4 regions of the Mycobacterium sp. NGS50 genome follow, and region 3 is predicted to be linked to each of the others. Evidence: predicted binding sites of a transcription regulator. Region 3 holds the regulator's gene; each other region holds the start of a gene.
What was found. The regulator LexA, encoded in region 3, represses DNA repair genes until DNA is damaged. The targets are predictions, from matches to a motif close to CGAACANNTGTTCG.
Positions count from the first base shown of each region.

Region 1: the regulator LexA is predicted to act here: its motif matches at 2,412-2,425, upstream of ruvC (crossover junction endodeoxyribonuclease RuvC).
Region 2: the regulator LexA is predicted to act here: its motif matches at 1,815-1,828, upstream of cofD (2-phospho-L-lactate transferase).
Region 4: the regulator LexA is predicted to act here: its motif matches at 2,423-2,436, upstream of AC5Y36_RS09370 (HNH endonuclease signature motif containing protein).

Region 1 is NZ_JCALCW010000024.1:22,703-26,934, reverse strand. Features, by position in the region: gene AC5Y36_RS17185 (hypothetical protein) at 1-76, opposite strand, end outside; gene ruvB (Holliday junction branch migration DNA helicase RuvB) at 195-1,250, opposite strand; gene ruvA (Holliday junction branch migration protein RuvA) at 1,247-1,837, opposite strand; gene ruvC (crossover junction endodeoxyribonuclease RuvC) at 1,834-2,391, opposite strand; gene AC5Y36_RS17165 (PE family protein) at 2,994-4,232, shown strand, end outside.
Region 2 is NZ_JCALCW010000018.1:6,365-10,596, forward strand. Features, by position in the region: gene AC5Y36_RS14155 (coenzyme F420-0:L-glutamate ligase) at 1-617, opposite strand, end outside; gene cofD (2-phospho-L-lactate transferase) at 614-1,600, opposite strand; gene AC5Y36_RS14165 (WhiB family transcriptional regulator) at 1,929-2,300, shown strand; gene AC5Y36_RS14170 (metallopeptidase family protein) at 2,448-2,870, opposite strand; gene AC5Y36_RS14175 (DUF3499 domain-containing protein) at 3,032-3,460, shown strand; gene AC5Y36_RS14180 (phosphomannomutase/phosphoglucomutase) at 3,616-4,232, shown strand, end outside.
Region 3 is NZ_JCALCW010000028.1:30,411-34,642, forward strand. Features, by position in the region: gene AC5Y36_RS18670 (PhzF family phenazine biosynthesis protein) at 1-33, shown strand, start outside; gene AC5Y36_RS18675 (peroxynitrite isomerase) at 47-532, opposite strand; gene nrdR (transcriptional regulator NrdR) at 586-1,065, opposite strand; gene AC5Y36_RS18685 (LysM peptidoglycan-binding domain-containing protein) at 1,153-1,635, opposite strand; gene lexA (transcriptional repressor LexA) at 1,852-2,529, shown strand; gene AC5Y36_RS18695 (NAD(P)H-dependent flavin oxidoreductase) at 2,535-3,518, shown strand; gene AC5Y36_RS18700 (LGFP repeat-containing protein) at 3,532-4,232, opposite strand, start outside.
Region 4 is NZ_JCALCW010000010.1:66,443-70,674, reverse strand. Features, by position in the region: gene AC5Y36_RS09390 (calcium:cation antiporter family protein) at 1-465, shown strand, start outside; gene AC5Y36_RS09385 (quinone oxidoreductase family protein) at 455-1,426, opposite strand; gene AC5Y36_RS09380 (MarR family winged helix-turn-helix transcriptional regulator) at 1,492-1,992, shown strand; gene AC5Y36_RS09375 (SgcJ/EcaC family oxidoreductase) at 1,989-2,420, opposite strand; gene AC5Y36_RS09370 (HNH endonuclease signature motif containing protein) at 2,550-3,914, shown strand; gene AC5Y36_RS09365 (3-oxoacyl-ACP reductase) at 3,923-4,232, opposite strand, start outside.

The DNA.
Region 1 (4,232 bases), on a different contig from region 3:
ACAGCATCAACAGCAGTCCACTGAGCGCACCACGACTGCGGGACATCTGCAGTCCACGCAAACCCGCCTGGGTCATCAGAATCTCCTCGGGGTGGGGCAACGGGATGTCTACCCTGTTGGGCCGACCAGTAACCGCTGGAGCACAACGGCTCCCCCCGCCGAGCGTCACCGCGATGTCACGGTCGGCGCAAGAGCTACTCGAACAGCCCGGGCGGCCCGAAGCCGCCGGCGCCGACCGGCGGCACCATCCCCAGATGTGTCCAGGCCGCCGACGTGGCGACCCGGCCTCGTGGGGTGCGGGCGATCATCCCGGCCCGCACCAGAAACGGCTCGCAGACTTCCTCCACGGTAGTGGCTTCCTCCCCCACCGCGACCGCCAGCGTGGAGACCCCGACCGGGCCGCCGCCGAAGCTGCGGGTCAGCGCCGACAGCACCGCACGGTCCAGCCGGTCCAACCCCAACTCGTCCACGTCGTACACCGCCAGCGCCGCCTTGGCGACATCACGGGTGATCACCCCGTCGGCACGCACCTCGGCGTAATCGCGCACCCGGCGCAGCAGCCGGTTGGCGATGCGTGGCGTGCCGCGCGAGCGCCGCGCCACTTCCGACGCCGCGTCGGCACCCAATTCGATGCCCAGGATGCCGGCCGAGCGCGCCAGCACCCGCTCCAGTTCGGGCGGTTCGTAGAAATCCATATGCGCGGTGAACCCGAACCGGTCGCGCAGCGGACCCGTCAACGCCCCTGACCGGGTGGTCGCCCCCACCAGCGTGAACGGCGCTACCTCCAACGGAATCGACGTTGCCCCAGGACCTTTACCGACCACGACGTCGACACGAAAGTCCTCCATCGCCAGATACAGCATCTCCTCGGCCGGTCGGGCGATCCGGTGAATCTCGTCGATGAACAGCACGTCGTGTTCGACCAGGTTGGACAGCATCGCCGCCAGGTCACCGGCCCGCTCCAGCGCCGGACCCGAGGTGACCCGCAGCGATGACCCCAGCTCGGCGGCGATGATCATCGCCAGCGAGGTCTTGCCCAGCCCGGGCGGACCGGACAGCAGGATGTGATCCGGTGTGCCGCCGCGGTTTTTGGCGCCCTCGATGACCAGTTGCAGCTGTTCGCGCACCCGCGGCTGGCCGATGAACTCCCGCAGCGAACGAGGCCGCAGGCTGGCGTCGATATCGCCTTCTCCGACGGTCAGCGCCGGAGAGACGTCCCGCTCGGCCTCACGGTCGTCGGGCTCGGTCATTTCTTGCCCAGCAGACTCAAAGCGGCGCGCAGCGCACTCGACGTCGTGGCGGCCTCATCTGCGGCCAGCACCTTGTCGGTGGCCTCCTCTGCTTGTTTAGCGGCGAAGCCAAGCCCCACAAGGGCTTCCACCACCGGGCTGCGCACCGCGTGCCCGTTGAGAGCCGAGCCAATCACCGACGGCCCCACCGGCCCGATCTTGTCGCGCAATTCCAGCACCATCCGCTCCGCGCCGCGCTTGCCGATGCCGGGCACCCGGGTCAGCGCGGTGACGTCGCCGTCGGCCAGCGCTTGGCGCAGCGCGGTCGCGTCGTAGACCGCCAACGTCGCCAGCGCGATCTTGGGTCCGATCCCCGACACCCCGATCAGCGTCAGGAACAGGTCGCGGCTATCCCCGTCGGGAAACCCGTAGAGCGTCATCGAATCTTCACGCACGATCATCGCGGTGATCAGCCGGGCCTCGGTACCGCGGCGCAGTGTGGCCAGCGTGGCGGGGGTGGCCATCACCTTGTAGCCCACCCCGGCGGCTTCGATCACCGCGTGGTCCAGCGCCACCTCGAGCACTTCCCCGCGCACTGCGGCGATCATGCTCGGGCCGCCTTCAATTTGGCGTTGTAGCGGCGGCGCTGCTCGGCGGCCAACGCTTCGGCTGCGGCCATCCGTTTGATCATCGGGGCCCGCCAGCAATGACAGATCGCCAACGCAAGCGCATCAGCGGCGTCCGCGGGTGTCGGTTTCGCTTGCAGTGCAAGGATTCTGGTGACCATCGCCGTCACCTGCGCCTTGTCCGCGGCGCCGTTTCCGGTGACCGCGGCCTTGACCTCGCTGGGGGTGTGGAAGTGCACGTCGATGTCACGCTTGGCGGCGGCCAGCGCGATCACCCCGCCGGCCTGGGCGGTGCCCATCACCGTCGACACGTTCTGCTGGGAGAACACCCGCTCGATGGCGATCACATCGGGATGATGGGTGTCCAGCCAGTACTCGACCTGTTCGCTGATCATCAGCAGGCGCTGCGCCAGGGGCTGATCGGCGGGTGTGCGGACCACGTCGACGTCCAGGGCGGTCACCTTGCGGCCCAGGCCGCCCTCGACCACTGACAGCCCGCAGCGGGTGAGCCCCGGGTCAACACCCATGACACGCACGACACGCTCCATCCTTGTCCCGAACAACTGTTCGATATCGTAGCGGCTGGGCCCGACATCGGCGGACAGGACACGCGGGGTCGCGTTGGCCGAGCGCCGCTGGAGCTGCAAGTTTCGGCCCCGCAGGGGCTGGGCTCCGATTGCCCCAACATTTAAATTGACGTCTTCGCCTATTTGAATTACCCTCGGTGTCAATATTCTAGCTAATCTAGTAAGTCTCCATATCGGCAATAATATGCCGTTTTATAGACGACCGATTACTAACGTGGAATTCCACGAAAAACCTTGCGTGTTCTAGATCAGAGTCCTAATATCCGCTCACATAACCTTCAGACTGCTCGCACGGAATCTTCCTCAATTCGGCACACCAGAGCACTCCAGAGCACTCCACAGCTACATCAGCGCACCATCCGGCAAAGCAGGGGCACTTCATGTCCCCCGGGCGCCCCAGAATATTTTCACATTTCTCCACGGGGAAGGTTCAGTCGATGTCTCGTCAGCGCTCCAACAAAGGAAACCAGCGGTCACGCAACAGCAAGATGCAGCGTCGCCGTCGCACAGTCGGTCTTACCGGTACCGCCGGTGCTTTTCTGGCGTTCGGGATGACGCCGTTAACCGCTGCACCTGCGGCGCAGGCCGATGACTTCGGCTTCCTTGACAACCTCCTGGACCCGATCATCAGCGCCATATCGGGTGTCGACCCCACGCTGGCCACGGATATGAGTGACTGGCTCGCGGGTCTGGACTCCGCGCTGAACGGGGCTTCCACCCTCGACGCGCCGAGTCTGGCCGCAACCGACTGGGCGGCGTTATACGACCAGTACGTCTACATGCCGGGCTACGAGTGGGACCAGGACTGGATCAACGGCACGACGTTCTTGGGCAACTTCACGGTGCAACTCGACGACTCGCTGAACAACTTCTGGCAGGCCATCGGCGGCCAGGGCATCCTGATCGGTAACGGGGATCCGGGCATGGACGGCGGCACGCTCGCCCAGGCCGCCGGTGGTGTCGGCGGATTGTGGTTCGGCGACGGCGGCGCGGGCGGCACCGCCGCCGATGGGAGCGGCGGCGCCGGCGGGTTGGCGTACGACGGCAACGGTGGCGCAGGCGGGGCCGGCGCCGACGGCGGTGATGGCGGCATAGGCGGCAACACGGCCTATGGCATAGGCGGCGTCGGCGGGACCGGCGGGACAGGAGTCGCCGGCGGCGACGGCGGAGCAGGTGGCGACGGCGGCAACGCGACCGGCTGGTTCTTCGGCATCGGCGGCGCCGGCGGAACCGGCGGTACCGGCGGTACGGGTGTAGCGGGAACCGACGGTTATGCCGGGTTCACCCACAGCGACACCACCGGCACCGGAACCGATGGAACCAACGGCCTGACCGGTGGCAACGGCGGGGTCGGTGGCGACGGCGGTAAGGGCGCGACGTTCCTTGGCAGCGGCGGCGCCGGCGGAGCGGGTGGCGACGGCGGAGAGGGCGGCGCAGGTGGCGCTGGCGGAGCCGGGGTCATCGTTCCGCCGAGCCCGCTCGACGCCGCGGGCACCGGTCAAGGCGGCAACGGTGGCGACGGTGGAACCGGCGGCAAGGCCGCGACCGGCGGCAATGGCGGCACCGGCGGATCCTTGGGCAGCGCAGGACTTGACGGTGCCAACGGCACCGGTGGCGCCGGCGGCACCGGTGGAGCCGGCGGCGCGGGCGGCGGCGGCGTCGCGGGGGTCGGCGACCAGCTGGTGGCCGGCAACGGCGGTGACGGCGGTGACGGCGGCACCGGCGGCGCCGGCATCGATAGCGCCGGCGGCGGCGCCGGCGGCACCGGTGGGGTCGGCGGCGCCGGCGGC
Region 2 (4,232 bases), on a different contig from region 3:
ACCAGGTCCGCGGCCGCGGCCACCTCGTCGGCGACCGCGATCTCGGTGACCACCAACTCGTTGCCGTGCGCGTCGATGGCCCCGGCATAGCCTTGCAGCACGGCCAGGCCCGCGGCGCCGATCGCGACGTCGGTCTGGCCGGTACGCCAGGCCCGTCCCATGGTGTCAGTGATGACCACCCCGACGGTGACCCCGGTGCGCGTTTGTAGCGCGGTGCGCAGCGCGGCGGCGCTGGCATCGGGATCGACTGGCAACAGCGCCAATTCGTCGGCGCCGATGTTGGAGCCGTCCACCCCGGCGGCGGCCTGTACCAACCCGATCCGGTTCTCGGTGATCCAGGTGCGCCCCTTGCGTGCCAGTACCCGCACCGCTTCACTCTCGATCAGTTTGCGACGCAGCGCATCCCGTTCTTCAACGCCGCGGGGGGCGGGGACGATCCGTCCCTCGCATTTGGACACCACCTTGCTGGTAACCACGACGATGTCACCGTCTTGCAGCCAGGGGGCCGCGGTAGCGATGGCCTCGGCCAGATCGTCACCCGGCCGGAACTCGGGAAGCCCCGGCACCGGAATGATCTCGACGGTCGATCCGGTGCCGTGCTCAGTCACGGGGTTCACCTGACACCGGCCAGCTCCAGGCCGGCACGAACCATCTCGGCGGTCGCCTGCGGGTCGGTCATCAGCAGCGGGACGGCTCGCACCGCAACGCCGTCGACGTCTGCGTCATCGCCCTCGTGGACCAGCCAGGCGTCGAGGATTCCGGTCCCGCTGCGCGCCCCGTAATGTCGGCCCACCGCCTCGGACGTACTGGCCACCCCGATCACGGACAGGCACTCGTCTGCCATGCCGCGCAACGGCTTACCAGCCACTATGGGGGAGTAGCCGATGACCGGGGCGGGTGTGGAACGCAGTGCGGCGCGGATGCCCGGGATCGCCAGCAGCGCACCGATGCTCACCACCGGATTCGACGGCGCCAGCAGGACCGCGTCGGCCTCGGCGATAGCCTCGGTGACTCCCGGTGCCGGACCGGCATTTTCGGACCCGACGAAGGCAAAGCTGTGGGTGGGGACCTGAGCGCGGTAGCGTACCCACCACTCCTGGAAGTGGATCGCCCGCTGCGTATCGTCGGCCGGGTCGGTGATGACCACGTGGGTTTCGCATCGGTCGTCGCTGACCGGCAGCAGCCGCGCACCCGGATTCCAGCGGTGACACAGTGCTTCGGTGACGTCCGACAGCGGATAGCCGGCCCGCAACATCTGGCTACGCACCAAATGCGTGGCCAGGTCACGATCGCCCAGTCCGAACCAGTCCGGTTGCACCCCGTATCGGGCCAGTTCCTCCTTAGCGTGCCACGTTTCGTCACGGTGACCCCAGCCGCGGTCCGGATCGACGCCGCCACCCAGGGTGTACATGCAGGTGTCCAGGTCCGGACAGATCCGCACGCCGTGCATCCACGCGTCGTCGCCGATGTTGACCACGGCGGTCAGGTCCGCCCCGCCATCGGCGCCGTCAGCAGCGAACTGGCCCAGGCCGAGCAATTGCTGCACACCCAGCAGGAATCGGGCGCCGCCGACCCCGCCGACCAGAACGGTGACCTTCACATTGCACGACAGTACTGCCCCGCCATTACGGGGGTTCGAGGCGGCGGTGTGGCCGACGCAACACGGACTCGCCGGTCACGAACACGCCGAAATCCGGTCACGAGGTGGTAAGGAATCGCCGCGGAACGCTTGACCTGGGCAACGCGGGCGTGTCTAATCACACCAGTGTCATTTCCTGGTTGGCCGGCCGGTTTCGGTGTCGCAGACCGAGATTCGATCACATGTTCGAATCGGGATGGCCGCACATGACAATAGCGGGCGAATTTTTGACGATCAACGAAACCAGGTAAGGAGGCGGAGCATGCCCTACGAGCACCTTCGGGGCGTTATGGGAGGCACACCGCACACCACTACCGGCTCGGCGATGATGGGGGCGACGGGGGTGACGGGGTTGCCAGCACGGCCCCACTTGAGTTTGGTGCCGGACGCATCGGATGCCGTGGTGGCGTTCGAGTCCGCACCGCTGAGTCCGGATTTGACGCCGGATCAGTGGCAGGAGCGCGCATTGTGCGCGCAGACCGACCCCGAGGCCTTCTTCCCGGAGAAGGGCGGGTCGACTCGCGAAGCCAAGAAGATCTGCTTGGGCTGCGAGGTGCGTACCGAATGCCTGGAGTACGCACTGGCGCACGACGAGCGCTTCGGCATCTGGGGCGGACTCTCCGAACGGGAGCGCCGTCGCCTCAAGCGCGGCGTGATCTAAACGGATTCACGCGGGGCCCTTTCGTCCCACCAGCATCACCAGTCCCAGCTTGGCGTTGAGATCGCGTCTGGGGTTGTGCTTCTCGCGGATTCGCAACCCCAGACCCGATCTCAACGGCTTTCTCCCGGGTGACCGGGGAACCGCGGGCTAGTCGTCTTCGATCGTCGGGTCGATGACCGAGGGATCCACGTCGAGATAGGTAGCCACCTGGGCCACCAGGATTTCGTGCAGCAAATCGCCGAGGTCGATGCTGTCGGTAGCGCGACGTTCGATTGGCTTGCGGAACAACACGATTCGTGCACGAGTAGCATTGCCGCGCACGTCGACACCCGCAGGAATCAACCGCGCCAAGGGGATCGGCCCGTCGGCGATCACCTCCGGCGGCCACTGCACGTTCTCGGGATCCTTGGCCGAAATCCGGGGAATCTCGTCGACCGCGATATCGAGTTCGGCCACCCGCTGCTGCCAGCGGCGTTCGATGGGCTCATAAGCTTCCAGCGCCGCCATGTCGAACCGCTCGGCGCGGCTGCGCCAGCCCGGCACCGTCGGCGGCAGCAGCGGCCCCCGCATCTCGCGGCCCCGGCGGGACCCGGTGGTACCTGCCGATCTGGCGCCGCGCCGGGAACTGCGCGAATCGGACACCCGCCGATGGTAACGGTTGGACATAGCGTCTCGGCCGTATGCGCGTGTCCGCTGCGGCAGAGGTGTTCGGCCGCGATAGCCTCGCAGGCGTGAATGTTCCCCGCCGCTGCTGCCGGCCCGGGTGTCCGCATTACGCGGTGGCGACGTTGACGTTCGTCTACTCGGATTCGACGGCTGTGATCGGTCCGCTGGCGACCGCGCGGGATCCGCACGCCTGGGATCTGTGCGTCAGCCACGCCAGTCGAATCACCGCCCCGCGTGGCTGGGAGTTGGTTCGCCACGCCGGGCCGCTACCGACCCATCCCGACGACGACGACCTGATCGCCCTCGCCGACGCGGTGCGCGAGGCTCCCGAAGCGGTGCTGGCCGGTCCGGTGCGGGGGTTCTCCGACACCGAGGCGGATCCGGCGGCGCGTGCCGGCGCTCCGGGTGGGGTGTTGGCCCCGCCGGTGCACCGCCCGGTGAGCAACGGTCGCAGGCGTGGTCATCTGCGGGTGCTGCCCGATCCCGAGTCCTAAACGCGACGGCGTTGACGGCGAAGTAATACCCGGTGTCGGCTGCTGTTTTTGTTGGCCGGTGTTGGGTGAGCGGCGATGTCGGACCGTTGGCTAACAACGACCAACACCAGTTGCAACGGTTAGGCTGACGGTCAAGATTCAACGTCAGGAGCCCCATGTCTCGGCCCGCTGAGGCTGTTCACCGTGTGATCAAGGCGTACGACGTACGCGGACTGGTCGGCCTCGAGATCGACGAGTCGTTCATCGCCGACGTCGGCGCGGCGTTCGCTCGGCTGATGCGCGCAGAGGGCGCGCAGCGGGTGGTGATCGGCCACGACATGCGGGACAGCTCGCCGCCGCTGGCATCCGCGTTCGCCGCCGCGGTGCGCAGCCACGGTCTCGACGTCGTCGCGATCGGGCTGGCCTCCACCGATCAGCTTTACTTCGCGTCGGGCTTGCTGGATTGCCCGGGCGCGATGTTCACCGCGAGCCACAACCCGGCCGCCTACAACGGCATCAAGTTGTGCCGGGCCGGCGCCAAACCGGTCGGAGCCGACACCGGGCTGCGCACCATCGCCGACGAGGTCATCGCGGGGGTGCCGGTCTCCGATCAGCCGCCCGGCAGCATCACCGAGCGGGACGTGCTGGCCGACTACGGGGACTTCCTGCGCTCGTTGGTGGACACCTCCGGGCTGCGGCCGCTGCGGGTGGTGGTGGACGCCGGCAACGGCATGGCCGGGCACACCGCGCCGGCGGTGTTCGGCGCGATCGAGTCGGTCACGTTGCTGCCGCT
Region 3 (4,232 bases):
GTGGTCAATGATGGTGTGATGCAGGTTGTTTGACTGCCGATCAAGGCTAGCTCGTGCGTTGTAATACCGCGGTGAGGTGGTTCTGCGCGGGCTGGCCCACCGCGCCCATCTCCAGCGTGTAGGACAGTTCGTCGCCGTCCAAACGGTATTGACGAGCCAGGGCGGTAACTTCTTTGGCGCTGGGCGCCAATCCGATGGTGGCCGCCGTCATCGCAAATTCGAGGACGCTCCCGGCCGAGGTGAACCCGCCCACCTCGATCTCGGTGATACCGCTGGGATGGGCAAGGATCCACTCCACCCGACCCGGCTGCGGCACCCGCAGATACCCAGTCTCGGCGTGCAGCGGCTTGCCGTCCACGGGCGACCGCGTCTTCTGGCCATAGACCAGAAACGGCTTGCCGACATGAGAGAACACCACCTCTTCGAGGTAGTCGAACGTCTCGATGGTCGGATACACCCCGCGGCCGCTCCCAGACCACGTGCCCAATAGGGGTGCCAAAACTGCGACGTCGGGATGCAAATCGGGCGACATGGCGTCAGCCTACCCAGCGAGGGTCGACGCACCCGCACCCCAAACGCGGTGTTTCAGGATGCATTTGTCTCTGCCGAACCCACTTCGTTGCGGTGTTCGCGCAACGCTTCGATCTCCCGCTCAAAATCATCCGCCGAGGTGAACGACCGGTACACCGACGCGAAACGCAGGTACGCCACCTCGTCGAGTTCCCGCAGCGGACCGAGGATCGCCAGCCCCACCTCGTGACTGGGAATCTCCGGTGACCCCGACGCGCGGACGGTGTCCTCCACCTGCTGCGCCAACAGATTCAACGCATCGTCGTCGACGTGGCGCCCCTGGCAGGACCGGCGTACTCCGCTGATCACCTTCTCCCGGCTGAACGGTTCGGTGACCCCGCTGCGCTTGACGACCGCCAAGACCGCGGTCTCCACAGTGGTGAAACGCCGACCGCATTCTGGACACGATCTGCGCCGCCGAATGGCCTGGCCTTCATCGGCTTCGCGGGAATCAACCACCCGCGAATCGGGGTGCCGGCAAAACGGGCAGTGCATAGCCGCTCCTTCGCCTCGCGGGCAAGGTGTCTGAGACGACACCGAGCCTACCCGCGTCGGATGCGTTGCCAGCAGCCGTAGCATCGTTCAGCCCATCGGTGCGATCAACGTCTGGCCCGCGGCCAATGCCACGGAGTCCAGTCGGTTGAGCTCACGGATCCGATCGGTCACCTGCCCGGCCGGCGCGCCGGGCGCCACCCGCGAGGCCAGGTGTTGCAACGTCTCACCCGGCTCCACCCGCACCACCCCGAGCCGATCGGGTACCGGCTCGGCACTGCGGGTGACCGCGGCACCGAATTGCGCCACCAATCCCAGCCATACCGTGATCAGGGCCGCCAGCAGTGCCAGTGCGGCCGTGGCCCCCGGCGAGATGGGGCGGCGACGGTGCGGTCCACGCGACATCAGCACGCCGGTCCCCCGGTAACGCACCGCCGCACCAGCGGGCCGCCGGCGCGAGGGCCGGGTCCGGGCGGCGGAGGCGGGCCTGGCGGCGGGCCGCTGCGCTGCCACCCGGCCGCGGGACGGAATGTATTGCGGGGTGCGGGGCCGGGCCGTGTCGATCAGTGTCATGTGCGTTCCTTCCGATGGAGGGCGTATCGCTGATGTGTTCGAATATTACTCGCTCATTCGTTCGATTGACGAACGTGTGATCGAATCGTTGTCGAACACTAGTGCGGCCCACCGACAAGAAGGGCCCTACATCATGGCCGGACCCTGGCCGCAGCTCCGCCACGCCCATCGAACAGGTGTTTGATAACCGCACGAAATCGTTCTACATTCGTTCCTATGAGCGATGACAGCGACACGTCGGACAAGCCACTGGACAAGACGCTGACCGCCCGCCAGCGCACCATCTTGGAGGTCATCCGCACCTCGGTTACGCAGCGCGGCTATCCCCCGAGCATCCGGGAGATCGGCGACGCCGTCGGCCTCACCTCGACGTCCTCCGTCGCTCACCAGCTGCGCACCCTGGAGCGAAAGGGCTACCTGCGCCGCGATCCCAACCGACCGCGGGCAGTGGATGTACGCGGCCCGCAGACCGCCGTCGCCGCGGTCACCACCGAGGTGGCCGGCTCGGATGCCCTTCCCGAGCCCGCCTTCATCCCGGTGCTGGGTCGGATCGCCGCCGGTGGTCCGATCCTGGCCGAGGAAGCTGTCGAAGACGTGTTCCCGCTGCCCCGTGAACTTGTCGGCGAGGGCGCACTGTTCATGCTCAAGGTGGTCGGCGAGTCGATGGTCGACGCCGCGATCTGCGACGGCGACTGGGTGGTGGTGCGCCAGCAGAACGTCGCCGACAACGGCGACATCGTGGCGGCGATGATCGACGGCGAGGCCACCGTCAAGACGTTCAAACGCACCGGCGGCCAGGTGTGGCTGATGCCGCACAATCCGGTGTTCGATCCCATTCCGGGCAACGACGCCGCCATCCTCGGCAAGGTTGTCACGGTGCTGCGCAAGATCTGAACGCGATGAATCTCCTTGAGGCCCTCGGGTTGCAGTACCCGGTGGTGCAGGCAGGAATGGGCGGCGGTGTGGCCGGCGGTGAGCTGGCCGGGGCGGTGTCGGCCGCCGGCGCCCTGGGCACGGTCGGGATCACCGATGTCCGTAGTTTCGGCGAGGAGCTGCGCAGGGCCGCAACGCTGGCACCCAAGCGCCCCATCGCCGCGAACCTGCTGGTGCCGTTCATCCGCAAAGCTCATATCGACGCCTGTATCGCCGGACGAGCCGCCCTCGTGGTGCTGCACGGCGGGTTCTCCGCCCGCTGGATAGGCATGCTGCGCGCGGCACGCGTTCCGGTGCTGTGCACCGTGGGCAGCGCGGCACAGGCCCGCCACGCGTTGACCGCGGGTGTCGACGGCCTCGTTGTGCAGGGGGTCGAGGCGGGCGGTCATCTGATGGCCGATCGGCCGCTGACCGTGACGTTGCCGGAAGTACTCGAAGCAGCCGACGGTGTGCCGGTGCTGGCCGCCGGCGGGGTGGTCGACAGTGCCGATGTGCGCCGACTGCTGGCCGCCGGCGCCGCCGGCGCGATCGCCGGAACCCGCTTCCTGCTGACCACTGAATCGCGTGCGCACCCCGACTACAAGCAGCGGGTGCTGGCCGCCGAGCGCACCGTGCGCACCCTGCTGTTCGGCATGGGTTGGCCGCTGCCGCACCGGGTGGTGCCCAATGCGGTGACCGACCGGTGGTGTGCACGCTCCGAGCTGGGGCCAGGCCTGGTCCGGGGGCTCAACCGGGTCAGTGCGCCGCTGGCCGGCTTGCTCCCGCTGACCGCGCTGGACACCGTCGCGGCGCAGCAGCGGGTTTCGCTGCCGCTGTACACGCCGGCCCTACCGCTGGCCGGGATGGACGCCGGCCTGGTCGACCGCTCGGCGCTCTACGCCGGCGAGACGATTCACCGCATCGATGACATGGTGTCGGCCGCCGAGGCGGTGGCGCGGCTGGCGCCGTGAGACCGGGGCGGGCTCAGTCGGCCTTGATAAAGCCGTTGAACTGCGCGACTTCCTCACTGACAAACCAGACTTCGGCCAGGGTGTCAGCGTAAAGCGGGCTGTCGGGTGTGTAGTACAGGCCGGAGACCGTGTTGGCCTTCACCGGGTACCCGCTGGGTGCCTGGTACGGGTCGTCCAGCGGCAGGTGAAACGCCGGATAGGCAGCGGTATTGCGGGTGGGCGGTTCCGGAGTGACGTCGTCCTCGGCGCCGGGGACCGCATGGCGGCCGCCGTGCAGTTCGGCGGCGGTCGGAATGCGGGTGGGAGCCGTGTCGATGGCGTCGGGATCCTCGTCCTCGTCGAAGTCCTCCGCAATATCCTCACCGAAGTCCTCGTCGTCGCGCGCCTCGTCGCCCGCGGCGTCGTCGTGCACGTCGGTGAAGGCGCCCGGCCGCCAGTCCTCGTCGGGCTCCGGGTGGCCGAACAGCTCGGCCTCGGCCGGCGCGCCCGGGTCGTCTTCGTAGTGCCCGGACGTCTGCGGAAGCCGTACCCGCGCACCGGTTTCTTCAACCGGCTCCGGCGACCAGTCGGCGTCAACATCGTGGTCGGCAACCGGAGCCGGACGGGTCCGCAGCGCTGGGCGCCGTCCGCTGCGCCGCAACAGAAATCGCTCAGCGTTGCGCCGTCGCTGACGCCACCACGCCGCCAGCGCCGCAACCAGCGCCAGCACGCCCA
Region 4 (4,232 bases), on a different contig from region 3:
GCACCCGAATTCATCATTGCGACCATCTTCGCCAGGCGCGGCAAAGGTGCGGCGGCGATCGCCACCCTGGTGTCGGCGAAGGTCAACCAGTGGACGCTGCTGGTCGGCTCGCTGCCGTTGGCGCATCTACTGGGCGGGGGCGGACCCGCCCTTGTCCTGGATTCGCGCCAGGTCGAGGAAATGCTGCTCACCGCCACCCAGACCCTGATGGGTGTCGCGTTGATCCTGGCGTTGCGTTTCCAACGGGCCACGGCATGGGCATTATTGGGGCTGTTCGCCGTCCAGTTCGCGATCACGTCCACCGAGGGTCGACTGGTGCTGTCGGCGGTGTACGCGGTGCTGGCGCTGCTCGGCCTGATCGTCAACCGCAACCAGTTGTTCGCCACCGTGCGGGCGCCATTCGTGGGGCATGCGGTGCTGCACCACGGTCATCCGCATTCCGACCAGCCGGCTTCTAGGGTTTGAACACCACCCGCGTACCCGACGGTTCGCTGTGCGCCCACGCGGCTTCGACCTCCCGCAGTGGCACCGATTGGGTGGTCAACCGAACGCGTCCCTCGCCCAACAGGGCCAGCAGCCGGGGCAGGAATTCGCCACGGGCCTGCAGCACGACGTCCAGCGGAACACTGCCGATCCCCACTCCGCACAGCGTGACTCCGGCGCTGCGCAGAATTCCCGCCGATAGGTTGATGGTCGGCCCCGCCATCTGGCCGACCTGCACGAATCTGGTGGCCTGGTAGGCGGCTGACAACCCGTGATTGCCCAGGGCCGCGAGTGTCTGCTCGGCCGGTTCGCCCCACAGGTAATCGATGACGGCATCGAATGGCTGTTCCCGGTGCATGGCGGAGATCCGGGCGTGCAGGTCCACCTCCCCCAGCGCGATGGTGTCCGCACCGGTGCTCCGCAGCCACTCGAGGCGGCTGGCGTTGCGGCCGACCGCCACCACCTGCTGCACCCCGAATTCGACCTGCGCCAGCTGCACCGCCAACGAGCCGGTCACCCCCGTCGCCCCCAATACCAACACGCGGTGCCCGGGCCGAGCCTGCGCGCCGTGCTGCAGCGACATCCACGCTGACAGACCCGGATTGGGCGCTGCGGCGGCGGTGACCGCGTCCACACCGTCTGGCACCTCAATGACCGCACGCGGATCCATCAACGTGCGCTCGGCCATCATTCCGTACGGACTGACCGCACCGCCGTATACCCGCCGGCCGTCGGCGAGCCGGGCCACCCCGTCCACCCCGGCAACGCTGGGCAACACCAGTTCCTTGCTGCCGTAGTGTGTTCCGGCCACCAGCCCGCGGGTGAGGTTGGTCAGCGCTGCTGCCTCCACTGTGGCCGCCACCGCCCCGTCACGGTCCTCGGGTTCCGCGAAATCGGTGTACACCGGGGCACGCCCCAACTCCTGGATCACCGCAGCCTTCATCACGCCTCCTAATGGTTTCCATGGAAACTTACTCTCGACCGAGCCGGCGTGACAATATGGTCTCCGTGAAAACTAAGGCCTCCGCGATCTCTGAGATCAGCGAGTTGATCCGGGCCGTGGGTGACAAGTTCGGCGACACCGATCATGACGCCGAACGTGAATTCATCGCCGCGGCGTGCCCGCGGCGGTTGCGCAGCCTGACACGCGAACTACCCACGCTGAGCATGCATCTGCTCGATCACATCACCGACGAGCCGATCAACCTCGTCGCGCTGGCCGCCTGCTCCGGTCAACTCAAGGGGACCACGTCCAAGCACGTGCAGCGACTGGTGTCGGCGGGCCTGGTCGAGCGCTTGCCGGTGCCGGGCAACCGCAAAGGGATCGCGCTGCGCCTCACCGCCGATGGCCGAACCGTCGCGCGTGCCCACCGAGCGATGCACGACGAGATGAACCTCGGGTTCGGCGAGTTTCTGTCGCGTTATACCCGTGCCGAGTTGGCGACGGTGACGAAGATCCTTGGCGACCTGCTGGCGACCGAACGGGTGGGCGTTCGGTTGGCGCGTTAGGACGCGAGCGCGGTCAGCAGTCTTTCGGCCAATCGGCGATGGGTGGTGTTCTGGGACGAGGCGAACCGCCAGCCTTCCTCTGTCCGTACCGCCACGGTGGTGTTCACGCGGTAGGCGCGTGGCCTCCGATTTCCCTTCGTCACGGCGGCTTTGGCGTGGATCAGCGCGGTATCGGGCGTCAGGAACCGCAGTTGGGTGATCTCGACGTCGAGGCGTGAGCCCTTGAGGAACTTCTTGAACAACGGCGCGTAGGACACCGCGATCGAGTCGCGGCCCCGGTGGTGGGAGCCCAGGAACGTCACATAGTCCGCGTCGGCGGTGAAGACACTGGCGTAGGCGTCGGGATCCCCGGCATCCCAGCCCTTGACCTGACGATCCACCAGCCTGCGGATCGCGTCCTCGTCGTCAGTCACGCACCCAGTGTCAATGACGAGAATCTGATCGACCGGGTCGTGTTCGGATATCCTTGCAATCGTTATGGTTTCGTGATCTTCGATCGGCTTTACAGGTGCAGCTTCAGCCCGTAACTTGTCAGACCCCAACGATAGCGTTCTGGTATGGATTCGGGTAGCCGGGAAGCGATCGTCGAGGTGTTCGACGCGCTGGCTGCGGATCTGAAGCGGGCGTTGGAGTTGGACTTTGAGGTGTTGACCACCCCGGAGCGGTTGACGTTCTTGGAGCGCTGCGAGGTGCTGCGCCGCCAGCTGCCCGCTGTCGAGCATCCGTTGCTCAACCAGCTTGCGGGCGCCGATAAGTCGGAGTTGGGTGCCAAATTGCGGTGGGCGATCGCCGATCGGCTGCTGATCAGCCGTGGCGAAGCCGCCCGGCGGATCGCCGCGGCCGCCGATCTGGGTCCGCGGCACGGGTTGACCGGCGAACCCCTGGAACCGGTATTGCCGACGGTGGCCGCCGCCCAACGCGACGGGCACCTGGGCTCCGCGCATGTGCAGGTGATTCAGGACTTCTTCGCCTACCTGTCTGACCGCGTGGCGATCGACGAGCGGATCCAGGCCGAGATCGACCTGGCCGGCTACGCCACCGAACTGCGCCCCGACCAACTGCACAAAGCCGCCGTCGCCCTGGCCGAAAAGCTCGATCAGGACGGCGACTTCACCGACGACGACCGCGCTAGGCGCCGCGGCATCGTGATCGGCACCCAGGGCCGCGACGGCATGAGCACCATCAAAGGCGACCTGACCCCCGAAGCCCGCGCCGTGGTGGAGGCCGTATTCGCCCGGCTGGCCGCCAAAGGCATGTGCAACCCCGACGATCCCACGCCGTGTGTGAACGGCACCCCGTCGCAGGAGGCGATCGACGCCGATCACCGCGGTATCCGCCAACGCCAACACGACGCCCTGATCGCGATGGGCCGCCACCTGCTGGCCTCCGGCGAGCTGGGCCAACACAACGGGCTACCCGTCTCGATCATCGCCTCGACCACCCTGTCCGAGCTGCAAGCCGGCATCGGCAAGGCGTACACCGGTGGCGGGTCCTGGCTGCCGATGAGCGACGTGGTGCGCATGGCCTCCCACGCGCACCACTATCTGAGGATCTACGAGGGCGCCAAGGAACTTGCCCTGTTCCACACCAAACGACTCGCCAACCCGGCCCAACGCATCGTGCTCTATGCCAAAGAACGCGGGTGTTCGCATCCCAACTGCCCGATACCCGGATATCACTGCGACGTCCACCATGACGACGACTACGCAAGCACCGGGGTCACCGACATCCACGGCCTGACCTTCCGCTGTCACCCGCACCACCAGATCATCACCACCGGCGGCTGGAAAACCCGCAAGAACCATCGCGGCGAAACCGAAACCCTGCCACCGCCGCATCTGGACCACGGTCAACCCCGCACCAACACCTACCACCGCCCCGAACAGGTGCTGGGCGACAACGAAGATGATGACGGGCCGTAGCAGGCGGCCTACAGCGGCGTCACATACGCCGAGCTGATCCCACCGTCGACCAGAAAGGTGGACGCGGTGATGAACGATGCGTCGTCGCTGGCCAAAAAGGCGACAGCGGCGGCGATCTCGCTGGGCTGGGCGAACCGTCCGAGCGGGACATGCACCAGCCGGCGCGCTGCCCGCTCAGGGTCGGCGGCGAACAGCTCGGCCAGCAGCGGCGTATTCACCGGGCCCGGACACAGCGCGTTGACCCGGATGCCTTGGCGCGCGTATTGCACACCCAACTCCCGCGACATGGCCAGCACTCCACCCTTGGAGGCGGTGTAG